3 regions of the Litoribrevibacter euphylliae genome follow, and region 2 is predicted to be linked to each of the others. Evidence: predicted binding sites of a transcription regulator. Region 2 holds the regulator's gene; each other region holds the start of a gene.
What was found. Region 2 encodes PhoB, which activates phosphate uptake and scavenging genes when phosphate is short. Its sites were predicted from a motif close to TGTCATANNNNTGTCANA; they were not measured.
Positions count from the first base shown of each region.

Region 1: the regulator PhoB is predicted to act here: its motif matches at 1,355-1,372, upstream of phoU (phosphate signaling complex protein PhoU).
Region 3: the regulator PhoB is predicted to act here: its motif matches at 911-928, upstream of ACFOEK_RS06005 (PhoX family protein).

Region 1 is NZ_JBHRSZ010000007.1:491,436-493,701, forward strand. Features, by position in the region: gene pstA (phosphate ABC transporter permease PstA) at 1-288, shown strand, start outside; gene pstB (phosphate ABC transporter ATP-binding protein PstB) at 416-1,276, shown strand; gene phoU (phosphate signaling complex protein PhoU) at 1,457-2,185, shown strand.
Region 2 is NZ_JBHRSZ010000007.1:216,441-218,706, reverse strand. Features, by position in the region: gene phoR (phosphate regulon sensor histidine kinase PhoR) at 1-932, opposite strand, end outside; gene phoB (phosphate regulon transcriptional regulator PhoB) at 1,015-1,710, opposite strand; gene ubiA (4-hydroxybenzoate octaprenyltransferase) at 1,892-2,266, opposite strand, start outside.
Region 3 is NZ_JBHRSZ010000002.1:964,447-966,712, reverse strand. Features, by position in the region: gene ACFOEK_RS06010 (EAL domain-containing response regulator) at 1-605, opposite strand, end outside; gene ACFOEK_RS06005 (PhoX family protein) at 1,031-2,266, shown strand, end outside.

The DNA of each region.
Region 1 (2,266 bases), 270 kb from region 2:
GCCCGTGCGGCGGGTGAGGTTGCGCCTTTGATGTTGGTGGGTGTGGTGAAATTAGCACCATCGCTCCCTCTGGACGGTAACTATCCGTTTTTACACTTGGATCGTAAGTTCATGCACCTAGGTTTCCATATTTATGACGTTGGTTTCCAAAGCCCGAACGTAGAAGCGGCTCGTCCTTTGGTATACGCAACGGCACTCTTATTGGTCGTCGTTATTGCTACTTTGAACTTGGCCGCTGTCGCGATTCGAAACAGCTTGCGTGAAAAGTACAAGTCTCTAGAGCACTAACGGTAAGAACGAACGCCTAGTAAAACAGTATTTAGCAAAAACAGCATTTAGTAAGATACAGGCCTGATATCAGGCCTGTATGAAAAACGAATTTTAAAGAATTAACCGATTATTTAGGTATATCGCTATGACAGATCAGGCTATGACAGATCAAGCTACGAATGAAAAACCAGCGCACGCGGTGGATATTTCTGCGTTGGGTCGCGATACGGAACAACGTGATTTGGCAAAAGAAGAAATGTGTCTGGAAGTTAAAGACCTTCAGCTGTATTACGGTGAAAAACGTGCCTTGCATGGCATCAACATGCAAATTCCTAAGAACCGAGTGACGGCCTTCATTGGGCCATCTGGTTGTGGTAAATCCACGCTGTTACGTTGTTTTAACCGCATGAATGATCTTGTGGATATTTGTCGTATCGAAGGTAAGATCATGCTCGAGGACGAAAATATTTACGATCGTTCTGTGGATGTGACAGACCTTCGTCGTCGCGTTGGTATGGTATTCCAGAAGCCAAACCCATTCCCGAAAAGCATTTATGAAAACGTAGCTTATGGTCTGCGTATTCAGGGCATCAACAACCGTCGAGTATTGGATGAAGTGGTTGAGCAGTCTCTACGTGGTGCGGCACTGTGGGATGAAGTAAAAGATCGTCTACATGACAGTGCATTGGGCATGTCGGGTGGTCAGCAGCAACGTTTGGTTATCGCTCGTACCATTGCAGTAAAACCGGATGTATTACTTTTGGATGAGCCGGCATCGGCACTTGACCCGATTTCGACGTTGAAAATCGAAGAGCTGATCAACGAATTAAAAAATGAATATACCATCGTCATCGTAACCCATAACATGCAACAGGCGGCACGTGTGTCTGACTACACCGCATTCATGTATATGGGTGATTTGATTGAATTTGGTGATACGAACCAGATTTTCACTAATCCGACTCAGAAACAAACGGAAGATTACATCACAGGTCGATACGGTTAATCACTGCATCGATATGTTGGTTTGCCGGAAGAGCTTGATCTTCCGGCAAGAAGAATTCGGTTAGCATTTTTGGTTATCTGACACATAAATTTCATACAGAAGCTAAAATATGCGTCTATTCTTATAAAATGTATATACAAAAATAATTGAATAAGACGCGCATTAAGCGGTGGGAAAACAATGGATACTATTAAAGACGCACATACGCATCACATTTCTCAACAGTTTAACGAAGAGCTCGAAGGGGTTAAAAAGAGCATGTTGGAGATGGGGGGCTTGGTTGAGAAACAAGTCCGTGATGCGATTCGTTCATTGATCAATGCTGATGTTCAGCTGGCAGAGCTAGTTCGAGAGCGTGATGATCTGGTGAATAACATGGAAATCACCATTGATAAGGAATGCACTCAGATTCTGGCAAAACGTCAGCCTGCAGCCAGCGATTTACGCTTGGTATTGGCTGTATCCAAATGCATCAGCGACTTGGAACGTATTGGTGATGAAGCTTCAAAAATTGCTCGTTTAGCGATTGAACTAAGTGGGCAAGGTGACTCCCAGCAAGGGTTTGTTGAAATTCGTCACATCGGTGATGAAGTATCTTCAATGATTCAGCAATCATTAACGGCTTTTGCACGTTTGGATGTGGACTCTGCCTTAAAAGTGGCGCATGAAGATCGTACCGTGGATATGGAGTATCGCAGCACGGTTCGTGAACTGATCACTTACATGATGGAAGATCCTCGTAGCATTTCACGCGTGCTGAATATTATCTGGGCGTTGCGTGCTCTGGAGCGTGTAGGCGATCATGCCATGAATATTGGCGAATACGTTATTTATTTGGCCAAAGGGCTGGATGTGCGTCATATGGACGTTGAGCAAGTGGAAGACCGATTGGAGTCTGTTGAAAAGTAATAACGCTTGTTCAAAACGCCGAGAAGCCGCAGAATACTGCGGCTTTTTTATGTCTTGAGATTTTTCAGGTCTTCAGGTTTC
Region 2 (2,266 bases):
ATTTCAATGTTGTCTTCACAGCTTAGGATAATCTCATGCTCGCCGTTGCTGTAAGTTCTTGCTTCCGCGGAAATGTTATCCAGCAGATGCTTGAGATTGACCGGTTGCTCTTCAAGATTGATTTCAGTGGTTTCAAGACGCGTCAGAATTAACAGATCTTGTACCAGATCTTGCATACGGGTAGCTTGTGTTTGCATTTGATGGAAGATGCGTAGCCAACGATCATTGTCGTCGGTGTAGTCAATTAAGGTTTCCAGATAGCCAATCAGTACCGTCAGCGGAGTTTTAAGTTCGTGACTGACATTGGCAATAAAGTCCTTACGCATGCGTTCGAGGTGTTCAATGTGAGTGATGTCTCGTGCGGTGATCAATCTATCGTCGTTACCAAATGGTGTTACTGAGATCTCTAAGACCATCGTGGGGTTGATCGGGCTGTTGAGTACCAAAGGCGTGGTGTAATCACCGTACTCAAAGTACTCCACAAAGTCGGGATCACGAATCAAGTTGGTGATCTGTTGGCCTCCGTCATCTGGTGAACGAAAGCCAAGCAAGGCCTCTGTTGAACGGTTCCACCATTCCAGTGTGCCATCGTATTCGACCATGATGACGGCATCTTGCAGTGCTGCCGTAGATTGCTGGATACGATCAATAATGGTTTGAAGGCGGCGTTTGCCTGATTGGTGTTCTTTCTCTTGCCGATAGATGGAGTCGAAGAGTTTTCCCCACAGACCTTCACTGAGAGGGAGCTTATCCAGCTCTTGATGTTGTAACCAGGATTCCAAACGGGACATCTGACGGATATTCCACAGTACATAGGCCGCAAGACCTAAAATGAGCCCGACCAGAGGAAAACCAAAGAAATATCCGATGAGAGATGTAGCCAGTACCAGCAGCGTTACCCGCTGTAATTCAATATACCAATTACTTAACACCGAGTGCCCTCAACAGCCACAAGATAAAAAGAAAGGATAAGTCGATTGCAGTACTTATCCTTATTGTTGCTGACAGCTTACTCTAAGCAGCCTTTGTCGAAAAGCGATAACCGGTTCCGCGAACGGTTTGAATTAGGCCATCGTGCCCTGTCACCGCAAGTGCTTTTCGCAGACGACGAATATGTACGTCTACGGTTCGCTCTTCAACATACACATTGCCACCCCATACGTGATCCAGCAATTGACTGCGTGAATAAGCACGTTCTTGGTGTGTCATAAAGAATTGCAGCAAACGAAATTCGGTTGGCCCCATCTCAATGGAGTCTCCGTGGGCTAAAACGCGGTGAGACACCGGATTTAACTCCAGACCATTAACGCTGACCGTTTCTTCGACGCCTTGAGGCGTGGTTCTGCGAAGTACCGCTTTAAGACGAGCAACCAGTTCTCGTGGTGAGAAAGGTTTGGTGATGTAATCATCAGCACCCACTTCCAAACCTTGGATTTTATTATCCTCTTCGCTTTTCGCGGTGAGCATAATAATAGGTACATCCGAGGTTAATTCGTCTTTCTTGAGTCGTCGTGCAAACTCAATACCGGATACGCCAGGCAGCATCCAATCCAATAGAATTAGGTCTGGTTGTTGATCGACGATGATTGAATGCGCAGATTGCGTGTTCTCGGCTTCAAGGCAGTTATAGCCAGCCATTTCCAGCGCAACCATGATCATTTCCCTGATCGGGGCTTCGTCATCAACAATTAGAACTTTTTTTCCCGCCATCACTCATGCCTGTGTTGGGTTATTGAATAACAAAAATTTAAGACAAGCGTATTAGAAGACAGTTTTGTTACAGAAGTATGACATTAATTGCAAAGCTTGCACAAAGTAGAGTCAAGCATTTGGTTTTTGGAGGGCGTAAATACGCCATAAGTATGGCCCATCCGCGGTTTAAGCCAGTTAATCAGCGTACTAAATAGTCGATAAAAATACCGGTAAAAATGCTTGCGCCAACCCAGTGATTATTCAGAAATGCTTTAAAACACATATCGCGATCACGGTGTTGCGTGAGGGTGTATTGATAGACAAAGAAGCCGGTGGCGGCGAGTAATCCAAGATAAAAGAAAATACCTGCGGATAACTGGTTTGCTGCTAATAACAGCGTGCAGAGGGTCAGCACCTGAAGGCTGATGATGGCGATATTATCCATGTCGCCAAATAGAATGGCCGTTGATTTGATGCCGATCTTTAAGTCATCTTCACGGTCAACCATGGCGTATTGGGTATCGTAGGCAATTGTCCATAATAAGGTTGCGGCGTACAACAACCAAGTGACTTC
Region 3 (2,266 bases), on a different contig from region 2:
ATCGCCTCAATAAAGCGATCAGGAAAGATTAAGCCAAGCCTGGGATGATTCAAGCGGGTTAATGCTTCGATACCAAACACTGAACGATTTACGCAATTAATTTTTGGCTGATAAAAGACTTCGAATTGTTCTTTTTCTATGCCGCGAATTAATTCATAAATTTTAAGTGATCCTTCTGAGAGTGCGGATTTGTGTTTAGGTTTCTCCCCAATGCTACTAAGCAACTTTATAATTGCATCTTCAGAAATGGGTTTGGCAAGACTGCCTAATAGGTTGATGTCATGGACTCGGGCCAGCTGTTCCGCGGAATTAATGACTTTTGCTGCCATGGAACTGATGATACCGAAATAGCCTCTAAAGCGTTTTTCTCGTAATAGCCGAATCATTTCTAAACCATCGACCTTCTCCATATTCAGATCGCACAACACCACATGGATGTCTGGATGAGATTCTATGATGTTTAAGGCTTCTATCGCGTTATATGCCACAAAGACTTCTTTTAACTGAAGTGATTCTCTAAGTAATGTTGCTAGGTAATCAGACACTGAGTGGCTGTCATCAATGATTAGACATCGCATCCATGTGAAGTCGTAATTGGGCTTCATGAGGCCTCATTAATTTGTTGAGTTGTGGTGAATTTTTAATCAAAAGGTTTTTTTACTATGGCAGTTAATGATTGGCTGTCAAGACAAGCTCAGACGTGTGCTGATCATGAATCGCGTAGGGTAAAAAGTTGTGAGAACGTGCGGTGTTATATCTGGTACTTAGGTTTGAGGCTGAGTGCAAACACTTACTCTTTTCCTTACACGGTCAGCCTGTAATTACCTACAAATGGAGATTTTTAAGTAATGTTTTTATCAATAAAGTCAGAAGGTTAGCTCTTCTGGTGCGAAGTCATTAGTCATCGTTTTGCCATCATTTAGTCATAAAAAAATCACCGGACTGACATGCTTCATTTTTAGGGTCGGACATCAGGGAAGCGCTCCATAAATCACTTCTCCCAGATAATAACAATACTGAGGGTAAAGCTATGACTGATGAGATCCAGAAATTCGATGACAGTGATGATACGGTTACCAACTCGAGTAACAATCGTCCATTTGAGGAAGTATTAAACGCAAACCTTAGCCGTCGCAGTGTAATGCGTGGCTCTTTGGCGGTAGCTGCAACAAGCTTTGTTGCAGGCTCTTCAACGGCCAATGCCTTTGGTTGGTCAGGGTTGAAATCACGCCGAGGTCGTTCATTGGTAAATTTCACACCGGTGACGTTGGCGGAAGGCAATGGTCCAACGCCTAGTATCTCGCCTGATTATGAGTATCAAGTGTTGATCCCTTGGGGTGAACCACTTGAGCCGGGCGGCCCAGCATACAGCTGGCCACCAACTGCAGAAGATCAGCGCCAACAAATTGGTATTGGTCATGATGGCATGACCTTCTTCCCGATTGATCGTCGTATGCAGGAAGGTGACTATTCGGACCGCTTATTCCGTAAGCATTGGGGACAAGGTAACCGCCACGGTATGTTGGCGATTAATCATGAGTTTGGTCGTAACTCAACGGTACTGGGTAAAGATTTCCCTGAAAGCTTGGATGATGTTCGCACGTCACAACACGCTCACGGTGTGGCTGTCGTTGAGATTAAAAAGCAGCGCAATGGTGAGTGGCAACAGGTCGAAAGTGAAAATGCGCGCCGTATTCATGTGAACACGCCGGTTCGATTCAGTGGGCCGGCTGCAAGCAGTGAATTGTTGAAAACGCCAAACGGTAATATTCCGCTAGGTACAGTGAATAACTGTTCTAACGGTCATACGCCTTGGGGTACTTACCTAACGTGTGAAGAAAACTTCAACGGCTACTTCGGTGCAACTCACAACAAAGCCACCTGGACTGCCACAGAAGAGCATGAGCGTTACGGTTTCAGTGAAAACGGTTTTGGATATGGCTGGCACGTTTTTGACCGCCGTTTTGACTTGTCTGATCCTGATTATAAAAACGAAGAAAATCGCTTTGGTTGGGTGGTAGAGATTGATCCGTTCGATGGTACGCAAGTGCCGGTGAAACGTACCGCGCTCGGTCGTATTAAACACGAAGGTGCAACGGTAACGGTTGGTAAAGATAACCGTGTTGTGGTGTACATGGGCGATGATCAACGCTTCGATTACATCTATAAGTTTGTCTCTGCAGGTGATTGGGTTGAAATGCGTGCCAACGGGGTTGATCCTTTGGACGAAGGCACTCTGTACGTGGCTAAATTCAATGAAGACGGG